Regions from separate parts of the Aeromonas encheleia genome, predicted to be linked through region 2. Evidence: riboswitches for the same ligand, from Rfam matches in the RefSeq annotation. Region 2 holds a riboswitch; the other holds the start of a gene.
What was found. Region 2 has a riboswitch for lysine ahead of EL255_RS11665 (Na+/H+ antiporter NhaC family protein). Riboswitches for the same ligand answer to the same signal wherever they lie in the genome.
Positions count from the first base shown of each region.

Region 1: another riboswitch for lysine. It lies ahead of lysC (lysine-sensitive aspartokinase 3); the one in region 2 lies ahead of EL255_RS11665 (Na+/H+ antiporter NhaC family protein).

Region 1 covers NZ_LR134376.1:1,726,111-1,730,341, forward strand. Annotated here, with positions in the region: gene EL255_RS08190 (protein kinase family protein) at 21-1,109, shown strand; gene lysC (lysine-sensitive aspartokinase 3) at 1,202-2,554, opposite strand; lysine riboswitch at 2,641-2,865, opposite strand; gene argA (amino-acid N-acetyltransferase) at 2,974-4,231, opposite strand, start outside.
Region 2 covers NZ_LR134376.1:2,530,059-2,534,289, reverse strand. Annotated here, with positions in the region: gene queE (7-carboxy-7-deazaguanine synthase QueE) at 38-709, shown strand; gene EL255_RS11680 (DUF3820 family protein) at 711-941, shown strand; gene EL255_RS11675 (cob(I)yrinic acid a,c-diamide adenosyltransferase) at 938-1,501, shown strand; gene EL255_RS11670 (H-NS family histone-like protein) at 1,573-1,977, opposite strand; lysine riboswitch at 2,299-2,470, shown strand; gene EL255_RS11665 (Na+/H+ antiporter NhaC family protein) at 2,557-4,137, shown strand; gene EL255_RS11660 (thymidine kinase) at 4,225-4,231, shown strand, end outside.

The DNA of each region.
Region 1 (4,231 bases), 800 kb from region 2:
TAATGGCTGGAGGTACATGTATGAATCCCAAGGTTGCGGCACGTCAGGCAAGATTGCTCCAGATGCTGGAGAGCAAAGAGGAGATCCGGATCGGCCGTGAGCGGGACTGTCCCCTGCCGCTTGCGCAACTGCTCAGGTTGACCGAGGCTCACCCGGCTGTACTCAAGATCTATCGCCACGGCCTCACCGCCGAGGTGTTCCATCTCAAGGTGGAGGGGCATCACTGGTGCCTGAAACGGCGCCGGCACGATTCCCTGGTGGCCAATGCCGACGGCAAGACCGCCTTTCTCACCGAGCTGGAGCGGCGCCGCGAGATCGAGGCCCTGCGCGAGCTGCACCCCACCATCCTCTCCAAGGTGGTCTGCACCAGCTTCGGCTCCGCCCGGGCCGGGGTGCTGGTCTCCCCCTGGTTGCGCGGTGCCCCGGTCAGCCAGCTGGATAAACGCAATCTGGCACAGATGCTGGCGGTCCAGGCGGAGTTGGCCCGCTGGGGCTGGTTTGACTGGGATCCGAGCCCGGGCAACCTGCTCGACGATGGCCAGCAGATAGCGGTGTTCGATTTTGGCTACATGTGGCCCTTCGATCCACGCCACGAATTCAACTCCAACGGCCTGGCCGACCCCCAGTTTCATGTACCCGAGCGGCTGGAGACCCGCACCCTGTCCGGTCTCTGGCTGGATGAGGCCGATCCCCTGCCGCTGTTTCGCCATTGGCGCGAGCTCTGCCTCGCCTGGGCAAGGGAGGAGTTGCAGCATCTGACCCGGGAGGGGGCCAGTGCCCCCGTGCTGGCGCGGTTGCAGGGCTTGCAGGCGGAGTGGCGCTCGGCGCTGGCGAGCGAGGAGGGGCTGGCCGCCAGCTGGTGGCGCGACATGTACCGCAGCCATCATCTCGACATCCAGGACGATCTCAGCGGCAAGAGCTGCGGCCCGCTCACCCTGCGCCGCCTCGACTGGCTGGAGCGGGCGGTGAGCGAACACTTCCCCCTGCTGGTCGACAACCTGGGGCCCGAGGAGGCCGGGCTCGATCAGGCTGGGCTAATGGGCAAGCTGGCCGGGCTGCGCGGGCAGATCCAGGCCAACCTGCTGCCGTCCTCTGACCCCTCGGCATGATGCCGATGCCATAGACCGCGCAGAAATAAGCAGAAATAAAGAGAGGGGCCTTGGCCCCTCTCTTTATTTCATACCGCTTATCCGGACTTGGCTCAGTCGAGCAGCTCCTGGTGGAGGCGGTTGACGATGTGGCCCGCCTCGCTCTCCTTGACCAGGAAGCAGAGGTTGTGGGCGCTGGCGCCGTAGCAGATCATGCGGATGTTGTGGTCACGGATGGCGTCGAACACCTGGCTGCCGACCCCGGCGGCCTCGCTCATGCGGTTACCGATCAGTGCCACCAGGGCGAAGTCGGTCTCCACCTTCACCTTGCACAGCTGCCCGAGCTCCGCCAGCACCTTGTCGCTCAAGATGGGTTCGCCGTTGCTCTGGCTGCCGGTGTGATCCAGGGTCAGGGAGACGCTCACCTCAGAGGTGGTGATGAGATCCACCGAGATGCGGTGCCGTGCCAGTATGCCGAACACCTCGGCCAGGAAGCCGTAGGCGTGGAACATGTTGAGGCTGTGCAGGGTGACCAGCACCTGCTGACGGCGCAGGGCCACGGCCCGGAACAGCGGGTTGGTCTGGGTGCTGGCGCGGATCCAGGTGCCGCCGGCGGCCGGATCCTTGGCGGAGCCGACAAACACCGGGATGTCCTGGCGCAGGGCGGGTTGCAGGGTGGCGGGGTGCAGCACCTTGGCGCCGAAGGTGGCCATCTCGGCCGCCTCCACGAAGCTGATTTCGGGGATGGGGCGGGCCCGGGTCACCAGCCGGGGATCCGTGGTGTAGATGCCGGGCACGTCGGTCCAGATCTCGATGCTGCCGGCATCCAGTGCCTCGGCCAGCAGGGCCGCGCTGTAGTCGGAGCCGCCGCGACCCAGGGTGGTGGTGCGGCCATCGGCATCGGAGCCGATGAAGCCCTGAGTGATGACGAGGTGCTCGCCGAGCAGGGGGCCCAGGTTGGCCTGGCAGAGTGCGCGGGTGGCGGCGAGATCCACGCTCGCCTTGCCGAAGCGGCTGTCGGTGCGCATCAGCTGGCGCACATCCTGCCAGTGGGCCTTGATGCCGCGTTGCTGCAGCAGCTCGGTGAAGAGACGGGTGGACATCAGCTCGCCGCAGGCGATGAGCCTGTCCGCCAGCTCCGCATCTGTGTGCTGGCTGGCCTGGCGGGCCATGGTGCGGATCTCGCCGAGCTGGGCGTGGATCAGGGCGCTCACCTCGACCGGCTCCCCCAGTGCGCTCAGGATGGCGTGCTGGATCCCGGCCAGCTTGGTCAGCTGGGCATCCTGTCCCGCCTCATCGAGCTCGCCCTGGGCCAGGCTCACCAGCAAGTTGGTGACACCGGCGCTGGCGCTCAGTACCACCACCCGCGTCGCCGGATTGGCCAGCACCACGTCGGCGCAATGGTTCATGGCCGCGGCATCGGCGACACTGGTTCCGCCAAACTTGGCGACGTTGATCGGGCTCATCATGTACTCCTGTCTTAATGTGAAAATCCGGTTTCATCAGGCAAAAGAGAGGAGGAGGCGAAAAATGGCAGGAATAGCGAAGGATCCCGGCCAGAAGCACTCCATCCGCGGTGCCCATCCCACACCAAACCCGCTGTGAATGCGGTGTGGGATGCACACGACCGATGACAACCCGGGGGATTCAGCCCCCGCAGCCGACGTGGCGATGTCCAGTCACTCGCCTCGTCTCGGCGCTACTCCCCCTGACCCAAGTTCGCAGGACGCTGGTGTCCTCCCTTGGGCTGCCTGGGCAGCGCTCCTCTTCTGGCTCCACCGCAGGCGGTGGAGTGCATTAAGAAATACCCTGCACTGGATTGCACTGTCAATCGAGTTTGTAAAAAACTTAAGAATTGGCAATAACCCGACACAAGATCAATCAGTTACGAGATGGTCTTGGACAAAACCTTGGAGCGGCGCTGCCAGTTGTAGAGGCGCTGGCGCTCCACCGGCAGATCCTCCACCTCCAGCGGCTCGAAGCCCCGCTCCCTGAACCAGTGGATGGAGCGGGTGGTGAGCACGAACAAGCGGCGGATGCCGAGCCGCTTGGCCCGCTCGGCCACCTTGGCGACCAGCTGATCGCCGCGGTTGGAGTTGCGGTACTCGGGGTGGATGGCGACGCAGGCCATCTCGGCCATCGCCTCCTCCATGAAGCAGTAGAGGGCGGCGCAGCCGATGATTAGGCCGTCGCGCTCTATGATGGTGAATTTGTCGATCTCCATCTCCAGCTGCTCGCGGGAGCGGCGCACCAGTATGCCCTCTTCCTCCAGCGGCCGGATCAGATCCAGGATGCCGCCGATGTCTTCGATGGAGGCGGCGCGCGCGCGCTCGGCGCTTTCGCGCACTATCTGGGTGCCGAGGCCGTCGCGGCTGAACAGCTCCTGCAGCATGGCACCATCGTCCTGATAGCTCACCAGGTGGGAGCGGGGCACGCCGCCGCGGCAGGAGGCGATGGCGGCGCGCAGATAGCGGGCGGTGCCGGACATCTCCTCACCCGCCTGCTCCAGCTCCACCAGCAGCTCTTCCGCCTGCTCGGGGAAGAGCTCGGAGATGGCCTCGCCGTGTCTGTCCATCACCCCCTGGGTGCTGCTGAAACAGATGAGCTTGTCGGCCTTGAGATCCACCGCCACTCGCCGGGCCACCTCTTCCGAGCTCAGGTTGAAGCTCTCGCCGGTGACCGAGCAGCCGATGGGGGAGATGAGCACCAGCCCCTGCTGATCCAGCTGGCGGCAGATCCCCTCCACGTCGATGCGGCGCACCCGGCCGCTGTGGCAAAAGTCGATGCCGTCGTCCACCCCGAGCGGCTGGGCGGTGACGAAGTTGCCGCTCACCACGCTGATGCGGGCGCCCTGCATGGGGGTGTTGGCCAGCCCCATGGAGAGCTGGGCGGTGATGTCGTACTGCAAACCGCCGCACACCTGCTTGATGATGTCGAAACTCTCATCGTCGGTGACCCGGATCCGCCTGTGGTATTGCGCCTCGATGCCGGCTTTGGCCAGCGCCTCGTCATTCTGCGGGCGCGAGCCAAACACCAACACCAGACGAATGCCGAGGGTCTGCAGCAGGGCGATGTCGCTAACGATGTTGGCAAAATTGGGGTGGCAGATGGCTTCGCCCCCCATCATCAGCACGAAGGTGGCA
Region 2 (4,231 bases):
GTATAATCCGCGCCTTTTGCAACAAGCCGTGATCAGCATGCACTACCCAATCAACGAGATCTTCCAGACCATCCAGGGGGAGGGCGTCTTCACCGGCCTGCCCGCCATCTTCGTTCGCCTGCAGGGCTGCCCGGTGGGCTGTCCCTGGTGTGACACCCGTCATACCTGGGTGGTGGATCCGGCGCGTGAGGTGGGCAGTAGCGAGGTGCTTGATCGTTCCAACGAGTCCGATGGCTGGAGCAAGATGAGCACGGTGCAGATCCTGGCCAGCTTCGAGACGCTGGGTTACCGGGCCCGCCACGTGGTGTTAACCGGTGGTGAGCCCTGCCTGTATGACCTGCATGAGCTATCAGCGGCCTTGCTGGCGGCGGGGTATCAGGTGCAGATCGAGACCAGTGGTACCAGCGAGATCCAGACCCACGACGACACTTGGGTCACCGTCTCTCCCAAGATAGGCATGAAGGGGGGCTTGCCGGTGCTGGTGTCGGCGCTCGAGCGTGCCAACGAGATCAAGCACCCGGTGGCCACTGAACGCCATATCGAGGAGCTCGACGCCTTGCTGGCGACGGCCAGCCTGCGTCCCGATGTGATGATAGCGCTGCAGCCCATCAGCCAGAAGCCCAGGGCGACCGAGCTGGCCATGGCGACCTGTATCGCCCGTAATTGGCGGCTCTCCATCCAGACCCACAAATATCTGAATATTGATTAATATGGATGGATTATCTGACGAGCGGGTATTGCTCAGCCTGGCGAAGAAGATGCCATACGGTAAATATCAGGGGCGACGCATCATCGATATTCCCGAGCCCTATCTGGTGTGGATGGCACGGACAGGTTTTCCAGCCGGTAGCCTGGGCCAGTCATTGGCGCTGGCGTACGAGATCAAGCTCAATGGGCTGGAGACCATGATTATTCCCATTATTAACAGGATGTCAGTATGAGAATATATACCCGACAAGGGGACAAGGGCCTCACCCGTCTGGCGGACGGTGCCCAGCTTGCCAAAGATGATATGCGGGTCGAGACCTATGGCGCCGTGGATGAATTGAATTCCCAGATAGGTCTGCTTATTGCCGAAATACCGTCGCAAGAGGCGGTGTTATTGGCCCAGCTGGTGCAGTTGCAGCAGGAGTTGTTTGATCTGGGCGGGGAGCTGGCTTTTTCCAGTGCGGCGCAGAATGCCAGCCTGTGGCAAGTCAACGAGGACTGGACCGCCAGACTCGAGCAACAGATCGATGCCTATAGCGCCCAGTTGCCGGTATTGCGCAATTTCATTTTACCGAGCGGCTCACGGGCGGCGGCACAGGCTCATGTGGTGCGTACCCTGACCCGGCGCTGCGAGCGCCTGCTGCTGGGCTTGAGCCGTGCAGAGCAGGTGAATCCGGCCATCCTGCCTTATCTGAACAGGCTGAGTGACTGGTTCTTCACCGTGGCCAGATACCTGCTGGCCTGCACCGGCACCCCCGAGGTGTTGTGGGTCAAGGCGGCCGATCGGGGCTGAGTGACCACCATCTACGGAAATAAAAAAACCTCGCCAGGCGAGGTTTTTTTATTTGAACAATACGGGATGCATCAGATGGCAAAATCTTCCACGGATTTCCCTTCGGCCACGGCCTTGGCAATGGCGGAGGGCATGCGACCCTGACCGGTCCAGGTTTTTTCCACCCCGTTATCCAGATAACGATATTTGGCGGGGCGGGGCGCTCGCTTGCCCTTGCCGGCCTTGGGAGCATCGATGGCAACACTACCCACTAATTCGGCTGGATCTATGCCTGCGGCCTTCAACATCTCGGCATATTCGGTAATTTTTCGCTGGTGCTCTGCACGGGCCTGACGCTCGGCGGATTCATCCTGCTGGCGCTCGGTGACGATGGCGGTGAGTTTTTCCAGACCCTCTTCCAGTTGTTCCAGAGTCAATTCACGGCAAGTCGCCCGCAGGCTACGGATATTCAGCAGGACTTTCAGAAATTCGTTCATATAGGCTACCACGCGCGCAGGAATATTAAGGAAATGAGATGTGCTTTTCGATAATTTAAAGGGTGGTTTGGCATCAAGTCAAGCAAACTGAATTAATTAATTCGGCAGGTAAATTAAGCCAGGTGAATAATTGGCGGGAAGATATAGCATCGGTATTGAGGTTGTCATCTCCAAATGAGATTCAAGTAGATGAAAATGTTGTCTATATTGGATTGTTCGCACCATTTGACTACCATTTTGCGTAAGATCCCTGCACTAACATTGAATTTTAATCAAAAAACTTGCTATCACGCGGTGTCCCGATAAAATGTGCCCCGAATACCTTTAAGTAGAGGCGCGCTGCCTATGAGTAACCGAGCGGAGGGTGATGCCTGCGATGCTCGATGAAAGGAGCCGGCGCCGAAGTGACCAGGCCATCATACCGGGTTGCTGGTTCTGCATCTAATAGGTGCAGGACTGCCATAGTCATCCACTATGGAGCGCTACCTGAAGGGGCTGAGGAGTATGCCCGCCCCGGGTTTTGTTTCTTTAGATCCTCTCGGTAGATCTCCACCTGCTGTCTTTAGGTGCAAAGAGATCATGGACATCGTTCATTACGCCGACTCCGGTTGGTCAGTCATTCCCCCTTTATTGGCCGTCGCCCTGGCGATCATCACCCGTCGCGTTCTGGTGTCGCTGGGGGTCGGTATCGTGGCCGGCAGCCTGCTGCTCAACCAGTTCTCCCCGCTCGATTCCCTGCATTACATGCTGAATACCGTGCTCAAGATCGTCTGGGTCGACGGTGCGTTGAACCGTGACAACGTCAACATGATCCTGTTCATGTTGCTGCTGGGCGGTCTCATCAGCCTGATGAGCGTCTCCGGTGCGACCCGGGCCTTCGCCGAGTGGGCCGAGCGCCGTGCCAAGACCCGCAAGGGGGCCAAGGCCCTCACCGGCATGATGGTGTTTGCCTTCTTCATCGATGACTTCTTCCACAGCCTGTCGGTGGGGGCCATCTGCCGTCCGGTCACCGATCGCTTCCAGATCTCCCGCGCCAAGCTGGCCTATCTGCTCGACTCCACCGCCGCACCGGTCTGCGTGCTGATGCCCATCTCCTCCTGGGGGGCCTACATCATCGCCCTGGTGGGGGGTATCATGGCGGCCCATGGCCTGACCGATCAGAGTCCCATCTCCGCCTTCGTCGAGATGATCCCGATGAACCTCTATGCCGTGTTCACCCTGATCATGGTACTGGTGGTGATCGCGTTCCAGCTCGACATCGGCTCCATGCGTCAGCATGAGCAGTGGGCGCTGGAGGGCAAGCTGTGGGACGAGTCCAAGGGCCGTCCCATCGGGCTGGACATGGAGTCTCCGGAGGAGAGCAATGGCGGCATGATCGACATGGTGCTGCCGATCCTGACCCTGACCCTGGCGACCGTCTACTTCATGATCGATTCCGGCGCCGCCGTGTTGGAGGGCAAAGGCCTGCCGTTCAGTGTGCTCGGCTCGTTCGAGAACACCAATGTCGGCTCCTCCCTGGTCTACGGTGCCCTGTGCAGCCTGGTGGTCTCCATCGGTCTGGCCATGCGCCTCAAGCTTGGGGCCAGAAACTGGATGAAGGCCGCACCGCAAGGGATCATGGCCATGTTGCCGGCGATCAACATACTGCTGTTCGCCTGGACCATAGGCGCCGTGGTGCGTGACGTGGAGACCGGCAAGTATCTGGCCTCCATGGCCAATGGCAACCTGCCGATCGAAGTGCTGCCGGCGGTGGTGTTCATCCTCTCCTGTGCCATGGCCTTTGCCACCGGTACCAGCTGGGGCACCTTCGGCATCATGCTGCCGCTGGCCGGCGACATGGCGGCCGCCAGCGACATCAGCCTGATGCTGCCGATGCTGGCCGCGGTGCTGGCGGGCTCGGTGTTCGGCGATCACAGCTCGCCCATCTCCAGTACCAGCATACTGTCGGCCACCGGCGCCGGCTGCCATCACATCGATCACGTGATGACCCAGTTGCCCTATGCGCTGGCCATCGCCTTCGGTGCCGCGCTCGGTTACCTGGTGATGGGGCTGATGCACTCGGTGCTGGCGGGCTTCACGGTCAGCGCGCTCTGGTTCGTGATCTTCTCCGGCTACCATCTGCGCAAGGCCCGGATCCAGCGAGACCTGGCTATCGCATAAAATAGAACAAGGGGCCCACGGGCCCCTTGGTTTTGGCGGGGGCTTTGGTTAGCATGCGCCCCATAAATTCAGTTTCGGAACAGCACCATGGCTT